DNA from 2 places in the Ensifer sp. ENS07 genome. Region 1 is predicted to be linked to the other one. Evidence: predicted binding sites of a transcription regulator. Region 1 holds the regulator's gene; the other holds the start of a gene.
What was found. The regulator PhoB, encoded in region 1, activates phosphate uptake and scavenging genes when phosphate is short. The targets are predictions, from matches to a motif close to TGTCATNNANCTGTCAT.

Region 2: a site for PhoB is predicted at 1,825-1,841, ahead of IB277_RS25690 (NAD-glutamate dehydrogenase). Genes of this name have one in related genera too.

The regions. Positions count from the first base shown of each region.
Region 1 covers NZ_JACVBE010000004.1:458,826-463,094, forward strand. Annotated here, with positions in the region: gene pstB (phosphate ABC transporter ATP-binding protein PstB) at 1-532, shown strand, start outside; gene phoU (phosphate signaling complex protein PhoU) at 583-1,296, shown strand; gene phoB (phosphate regulon transcriptional regulator PhoB) at 1,499-2,182, shown strand; gene IB277_RS17165 (GcrA family cell cycle regulator) at 2,251-2,772, opposite strand; gene IB277_RS17170 (aspartate aminotransferase family protein) at 3,194-4,269, shown strand, end outside.
Region 2 covers NZ_JACVBE010000010.1:84,997-89,265, forward strand. Annotated here, with positions in the region: gene IB277_RS25690 (NAD-glutamate dehydrogenase) at 1-1,599, opposite strand, end outside; gene pdxY (pyridoxal kinase PdxY) at 1,885-2,766, shown strand; gene IB277_RS25700 (carbonic anhydrase) at 2,896-3,549, shown strand; gene IB277_RS25705 (lytic transglycosylase domain-containing protein) at 3,629-4,269, opposite strand, start outside.

The DNA of each region.
Region 1 (4,269 bases):
GACGATCGACGTCGTCGAACTGCGCGCCCGCGTCGGCATGGTCTTCCAGAAGCCGAACCCGTTCCCGAAGTCGATCTACGACAACGTCGCCTACGGCCCGCGGATTCACGGACTTGCCCGCACCAAGGCCGACTTTGACGAGGTGGTCGAGACCAGCCTGCAGAAGGCCGGTCTGTGGAACGAGGTAAAGGATCGTCTGCAGGAGCCCGGCACCGGCCTTTCCGGTGGTCAGCAGCAGCGTCTCTGCATCGCGCGTGCCGTCGCCGTCAGCCCGGAAGTCATCCTCATGGACGAGCCGTGCTCGGCTCTCGATCCGATCGCGACCGCCAAGGTCGAAGAGCTCATCCACGAGCTGCGCACGAACTTCACGATCGTCATCGTGACCCACTCGATGCAGCAGGCCGCCCGCGTTTCGCAGCGCACCGCCATGTTCCACCTCGGCAATCTCGTCGAGGAGAACGACACCGACAAGATGTTCACCAATCCGGATGACCAGCGCACCCAGGATTACATCATGGGCCGCTTCGGCTGAGGCCGCATAAGGCTGCAACAGTAACTGCAAAGCGCCCGTAAGGATCGACGATCATGTCCATGCATATCATGTCCGCCTATGACGAAGAACTGAAGTACCTGACGCGCCGCATCTCGGAGATGGGCGGCCTCGCCGAACAGATGGTCGCCGAGTCCGTTCGCGCGCTGGTCAACTCCGACCTGGCTCTCGCACAGAAGGTGATCTCGGACGACACCGTCCTCGACGACGCCGAGCGCCAGATCGGTGAGAAGGCGATCGTCACGATCGCCAAGCGTCAGCCGGTCGCCGCCGACCTGCGTGAGATCATGGGGTCGATCCGCATCGCCTCCGATCTGGAACGCGTCGGCGACCTTGGCAAGAACACCGCCAAGCGCGTGATCGCGGTCGCCGGCTCCGGCATTCCGCGCAAGCTCGCCCGTGGCCTCGAGCATCTGGCAGAGCTCGCTCTCGTCCAGCTCAAGGAAGTGCTCGACGTCTACGCCTCGCGCTCGCCGGAAAAGGCCAACAGCATCCGCGAGCGTGACGAGGAGATCGACGCGATCTACACCTCGCTGTTCCGCGAGCTCTTGACCTACATGATGGAAGATCCGCGCAACATCACGCCCTGCACGCATCTTCTGTTCTGCGCCAAGAACATCGAGCGCATCGGCGACCACGCGACCAATATCGCTGAGACGATCTATTACATGGCGACGGGTGCTCAGCCGGAAGGCGAGCGTCCGAAGGATGACACTACGTCGACGCTGGGCTCGGTCAACGACTGAGCGCCAAGCGCGCCGTAAGCATGCATGCCCTTTGAAATCTGATCCGGTCGCGGCTTCGGTCGCGGCCCCGAATTCCTGTATCTGAAGCATGCGGTTTTCGCCCCGCCTTTGAAAACGGCGGATGTGCTCCAGATTTAGAGTGTCTGAGCGCCGGCCGGGCCGATGAGCCCAAAGGCCGCCCGCGGTAAGGAGACGTTACCTGATGTTGCCAAAAATCGCCGTAGTCGAAGACGAAGAGGCGCTGAGCGTTCTGCTGCGTTACAATCTGGAAGCCGAGGGCTTCGACGTCGATACGATCCTGCGGGGCGACGAGGCGGAGATCCGGCTTCAGGAGCGGCTGCCCGACCTGCTTATCCTCGACTGGATGCTGCCCGGTGTTTCCGGCATTGAACTTTGCCGTCGGCTGCGCCAGCGTCCGGAGACCGAACGTCTGCCGATCATCATGCTGACGGCGCGCGGCGAGGAAAGCGAGCGCGTCCGGGGTCTGGCGACGGGTGCCGACGACTACGTGGTCAAGCCCTTCTCGACGCCGGAGCTGATGGCGCGCGTCAAGGCGATGCTGCGCCGGGCAAAGCCCGAGGTGCTGTCGACGCTGCTTCGCTGCGGCGACATCGAACTCGACCGCGAGACCCACCGCGTTCATCGCCGCAGCCGCGAAGTGCGCCTCGGCCCCACCGAGTTCCGTCTTCTGGAGTTCCTCATGTCCTCGCCGGGCCGCGTCTTCTCTCGCTCGCAGCTTCTGGATGGCGTCTGGGGGCATGACATCTATGTCGACGAGCGCACCGTCGACGTGCATGTCGGTCGTCTGCGCAAGGCTCTGAACTTCTCGAACATGCCCGACGTCATCCGCACCGTTCGCGGCGCCGGCTATTCGCTCGAAAGCTGAGCGGTCTGAAAGTCGCCAAGAAAAAAAGGGGCCGATCGGCCCCTTTTTTATTGATGCCGTCCAGCTTCTCAGCGGGCCCTGCGGCGCTCCCCCGACGGCTGGTAGGCCAGCCGCGCATGGAAGGTGCAGTAAGGCGAGGCTTCCGGGGAATCGTTGCCGCAGAAGTGAAACTCTTCCTTCAGCGGGTCGCCGATCGGCCACTTGCAGGTGCGCTCGGTGAGCTGGGTCAGCTCGAGGCGGCGCGACATCGGCACGACAACGTCGGTGCGGGTGCTGAAATCCTGCTCGGCAACGAGATCGACTTCGATTTCTTCCTTGAGAACGACAGCGCCGGCCGCGCGTGCAACCGGGCGGGTCGAAACGCGCGAAGCGTAGTTCGGTGCGCGCGGTGCCGAAGTCGGGCGCTTCGGACGGGCTGCTGTCGTGGTGCTGCCGCCGGCCTTGGCGCGACCTGGCAGGCTCAGGCGGTGAACCTTGCCGATGACAGCGTTACGGCTGACGCCGCCGAGCTGCGCCGCGATCTGGCTTGCGCTCAGGCCCTCGGACCAAAGCTTCTTCAGTTTCTCCACCCGCTCGTCAGTCCAGTTCATTTCTGCACTCTCCGTTCTCAGCGTTGGGGATGGCAGAATCCCTCACCGCACCCCGGCTAAACCCCGGGGTTGCAAACGCGATAACTCTTTTGGTGACTAGGTCCGCCGCATGCGTCTAGTAATTGAATGTTAACGTACTGACCGCTGGACTCTGTGGCAAGAGTCCCGGGAATCAGGCCGAATCGATTTCGTAGTTTTCCCCAACTTGCTCGGCCAGCGTTGCATTTTTGCAAGCCCTCCCGGACGATTTTTCTGCTGCCAGGAATCGACCCTTCATGTTGCGCTGCAAGGCTTGGTTTTGTTGACATTGCAGCGCGAAATGGGAATAGTGCCTGCGCCGCCGAAAGGCGGCATTTTTGATTTTTATCGGCCCGCGTGAGGCGCGGGATCGATGTCGATCTGGAGTGAAGGAGAGCCTCGCATGACTGCAACCACGCCGCTTTACGATACCTACATGCGCGCGCCGTTGCGTTTCGAGCGAGGAGAGGGCGCCTGGCTGATCGCTGAAGACGGCACGCGTTATCTCGATTTCGGTGCCGGCGTTGCCGTGAACTCGCTCGGCCACGCGCACCCGCACCTGGTCGAGGCGCTGAAGGCGCAGGCCGACAAGGTCTGGCACCTGTCCAACCTTTATGAAATTGCGGGCCAGGAAAGCCTCGGCCGCCGGCTGACGGCAGTGACCTTTGCCGACAAGGTCTTCTTCACCAATTCGGGCGCGGAAGCGCTGGAATGCGCCATCAAGACGGCACGGCGTTACCACTTCTCCAAGGGCCACCCGGAGAAGTTCCACGTCATCACCTTCGAAGGCGCCTTCCACGGCCGCACGATCGCGACGATCGCCGCCGGTGGTCAGCAGAAATACATCGAAGGTTTCGGGCCGAAGGCGCCGGGCTTCTACCAGGTTCCGTTCGGCGACATCGCCGCGGTCAAGAATGCGATCACCGAGGAAACCGCAGCGATCCTGATCGAGCCGATCCAGGGCGAGGGCGGCATCCGTCCGGCGACCAAGGAATTTATGCAGGAACTGCGCGCGCTTTGCGACGAGTTCGGCCTGCTCTTGATCCTCGACGAGGTCCAGACCGGCGTCGGCCGTACCGGCAAGCTGTTTGCCCATGAATGGGCGGATATCCGTCCGGATATCATGGCGGTCGCCAAGGGTATCGGCGGTGGCTTCCCGTTCGGCGCCTGCCTCGCGACTGAGGAAGCCGCATCTGGTATGGTGGCGGGCACGCATGGCTCCACATATGGCGGCAACCCGCTGGCCATGGCCGTCGGCAACGCCGTGCTCGACGTCGTTCTGGCCGACGGATTCCTGACGCATGTGCGCGATGTCGCGCTGGTCTTCCGCCAGGGCCTTGCGTCGCTCAAGGACCGTTTCCCTGATGTCATCGAGGACATCCGCGGCGACGGTTTGATGCTGGGCATCAAGGTGAAGGGCCCTTCGGCCGATCTGCTGAAGGAAATCCGCGGCGAAAAGCTCCTGGCCGTGCCGGCGGG
Region 2 (4,269 bases), on a different contig from region 1:
GATCGGATCCGGGCCCTTGCAGGCGGCGATGTCGGCCAGATCGGCATAGGCTTCAGCCGGCGTGAAGAACGACTGGTAGGCATTGTCGACATCGAGCTCGATGCCGTCCTTGCGGGCAAGCAGGTCGAACCGGTCGATCCAGCGGGTGACGATGCCGCGAACGGCTTCTTCGAGCTTGGCCTGCGGAATGCGCGGCGTCTTGCCGGCGGAGCGGCCGATGATGAAGTGGACGCGGGCAAGGCCCCCTTCCGGGAAGGCCGGGTAGTAGGCGGAGACGCGACCGTCATAGACCGTCTTCAAGTAGTCGCCGATCTTTTCGCGCACATCCGAATCGTACTGTTCGCGCGGCACGAAGACGATGACCGAGACGAAGCGGTCGAAATGGTCGATGCGTGGCAGTACTCGGATGCGCGGCCGGTCGCCGAGTTCGTTGATCTGTTCGCAGAAAGCGGCGAGCAGGCCGACATCGATCTGGAAGAGATCGTCGCGCGGATAGGATTCGAGCGTGTTGTCGAGCATCTTCCCGGAATGGCTCTGCGGATCGTAGCCGAAGTGATCGACGATCTTTTCGATCTTGTGGCGCAAAAGCGGGATCTCGGCCGCCTGGCGGGTATAGGCCGAGGAGGTGAAGAGGCCGACGATGCGCAGTTCTCCGGCGACATTGCCGTCGGCGTCGAAGCGCTTGACACCGATATAATCCATATAGGCGCGGCGATGGACGACCGATTTGACGTTGGCCTTGGTGACGATCAGGAAATCCGGGCTTTCGAGGAAGGCGAGAATTTCAGGCGTAGTCAGCACCGCGTCCTTGCCCTGGCGCAGCACGCGCACATCGGGATTGGAGAGCATGCCGAGGCCCCTGCCCTTGCCGCGCTCGACCATCGCCTTTCCGCCCTTACCGGAATAGGTGTATTCGCGCATGCCGAGGAAGGTGAAGTTGTTGTCACGCAACCAGCGGAGGAAGGCAAGCGCCTCGTCGCGGTCGCTCTTCTTGCGCGAGGCGTTATAGGCCTCCAGCTCCTGCATCGCATGATCGAGCAGCGCGGTCATCGCTGGCCAGTCGTGCACAGCCTGGTGCACCTGCTCCAGCACGTCGCGAATGCGGTTGCTGAGCTGTTCGGCCTCGACCGGCGCGAGCTTCGTCAGATGGATCTGGATGTGGCTGACGCGGTGCGACGGATCGCTTTCCTCTTCGGGATCGAAGAGCTTTGCCGGCTTGCCCGGTTCCTTGACCAGGATGGGGTGGATCGCGAGGTGAATGTCACGGTGGGTGCTGGTGATTTCCCCCATGACCGAATCATAGAGGAACGGCATGTTGCGTTCGGTGACCGCGATGATCGACACCTCGGTGCCGCCAGGTGCTACACCGGCGACGGTTTCGACGGAAACCTGCGGCTTGCCGCCATCCCAGCGGGCGAGTTCCTGATAGGCATGGGCGGCCGTCAGCGCCAGCATGTCCGCCGAATAGAGATCGAGGTCATCGTTGCTGGCCCCACCGAAGAGGATCTCCGGCGCCAGCGCCTCGACGCCCAGTTTGATGGCGGCCGCCTTCGCTGCGTCGATGTGTCTGTCCCGCTTCGGATTGTATTTCACGCCCATGAAGTCTCTCCCATTCATGATAGGCCAAACCCTATCAGAACCATGGCTAATGGCGACCGCTTTTTACGCTGATTTCGGCAAAATCGAGCCCAAAATCGGAGAATTTCACGTGAAAACAGCTTAAATCCATTTAAATCGAAGGTAATTTCGCGAAAATTGCTCGAAAATCGAAGAAAAAGCACGAAAACGCCAGAGGCTTCTCCGGAGCCTATCTGACATCGGCTGTTGACAGGGGGGTGACAGTCGGGTGAACAGAGTTTCGAGATCGTAGGATTGGACTGGTCGATGCCCGAAATGCCTTCCCTGCCCGGCGCCGTCATCGTCATCTCGAGCCATGTCGTGCGCGGCAAGGTGGGCAACAGGGCCGTGGTCTTCGCGCTCGAAACTCTGGGGCATCCAGTCTGGGCCCTCCCGACCGTCATCCTCCCCTGGCACCCGGGCCACGGCCGCTCGACGCGGGTCACCATTTCCGATCAGGATTTCGGGTCGGTGATCGATGACCTCATGGCAGCACCCTGGGCCGGAGAGGTGCGCGCCGTGCTTTCGGGCTACCTAGGCTCGGCCGGACAGGCCGAAAGCGTGGCCCGGCTGGTGACGGCGCTGAAGGAGCGCAATCCCAAACTGATCTACGCCTGCGACCCCGTGATCGGCGATGCTGGCGGTCTCTATGTGCCGGAAACCACGGCGGTTGCCATTCGCGACCGGTTGCTGCCGCTTGCAAATCTCGCGACCCCGAACCGTTACGAGCTTGCCTGGCTTGCCGGGGCGACGTTGGAGACGAACACGGCGATCCTTGACGCAGCGCTCGGCCTCGGTCCGGCCCGCGTCTTGGTGACGTCTGCCGTGCCGATGATGAGCGGCGGGACCGGTAATCTCTTTCTCTCGGGCAACCACGCCCTGCTTGCCGAACATCGTTTGGTCGAAAACCCGCCGAATGGTACGGGCGACCTGTTGGCGGCGGTGTTTCTCGCCCGGATCCTTGAAGGACTTTCAGAGGAACGTGCCTTGCAGATGGCGACTGCGAGCGTATTTGAGATCATCGCGCGGAGCGTCAAGCGCGGCGCGGATGAACTGACCATCGAGCAGGACGCGTCGAGCCTATCGACGCCAATGGCGATGGTGCAGATGCGCCGACTGGTTCATCCGAATCAGATGCGGCGCAAGTGAAGAAGCTGTTCACGGACCGCCACCCCTATGGCATCGTGGATTGAATTTTAGATCGCGATCATTTTCATGACGGAGGCGCAGGTGGGCGAAAGCCGGCCATGCCGCCTTGAAGCACGAGCGGAGCAATCGATGGACAAGCAGCAGCAGCGTTTTCCGGACTATCTTCTGAACGGCTACCACAACTTCATGAACGGTCGCTTCAGCGAGCAGCAGAAACGCTACAAGGCGCTGGCGGAAACCGGTCAAAAGCCGAAGACGATGGTGATTGCCTGTTGCGACTCGCGTGCTGCGCCGGAAACGATCTTCGACAGCGGCCCGGGCGAACTCTTCGTCGTGCGCAACGTCGCCAATCTCATGCCGCCCTACGAGCCGGATGGTCACTACCACTCCACTTCGGCGGCCCTCGAGTTCGCCGTGCAGTCGCTGCGCGTCAGCGACATCGTCGTCATGGGCCATGGCCGCTGTGGTGGTATCAAAGCGGCACTCGATCCCGATGCGGAGCCTCTGTCACCGGGCGATTTCATCGGTCGCTGGATGCATCTGCTGAGGCCCGCGGCTGAGCAGATCCAGAGCAACGACGTGATGACGCAGGCGGAGCGCCAGCGTGCGCTCGAGCGAGTTTCGATCCGCAACTCGCTTGCCAATCTGCGCACTTTCCCGTGCGTCCAGATCCTCGAGGCCAAGGGCAAGCTCCACCTGCACGGCGCCTGGTTCGACATCTCGACCGGCGAACTCTGGGTGATGGACCCGGTGACGGGCGATTTTTCCCGCCCGGGAATGTAAGCGGTCAGCAAAAAAAGGCCCGGCTCTTTCGAACCGGGCCTTTTGTCTGGTTGGTTATGCGTTCCGAAGGACGAAAATCCTAGAGACCGTCGATCTCGGCGCCGATGATGGCGATCGCTTGCTGGTAGACGCTTGCGGCGTTCCAGCCCTGGATCGCAGCGAAGTTCGCCTGGCCCTGCTGATAGCCGGCGCCCGGCTGCCAGCCATGGCCGCGCAGGAAATTGGCGGTGGATGCCAGCGCGTCAGCCTTGGAGCGAACCATGTCGACATGGCCGTTGCCATCGCCATCGACGCCGTATTTCAGGACGTTGGCGGGCAGGAACTGGGTCTGGCCGATTTCGCCATGGGCGGCGCCACGCGCATCCGGGCTCAGATCGCCGCGCTGCACGAGCTGCAGGGCCGCATAGAGCTGGTTGGTGAAGTAGTCCGAGCGACGGCAGTCATAGGCCAGCGTCGAAACGGCCGAGAGCGTGTGCTCCTTGCCCATGAAACCGCCGAAGCCGGTTTCCATGCCCCAGATGGCAATCAGCGGGCCAGCCGGCACGCCGTAGCGCCGCTCGATGCTGGTAAAGAGTGCGGCGTTCTGCTGCTTCATCTTCTTGCCGCGGGAAATGATCACTTGGCCGCCGCGCTTCTGCATGAACTGCTCGAGCGACAGCTTGAAGCTCTTCTGGCCGCGGTCGGCGCGGATCGTCGCCTTGTTGTAGGAGACGCCGGAGA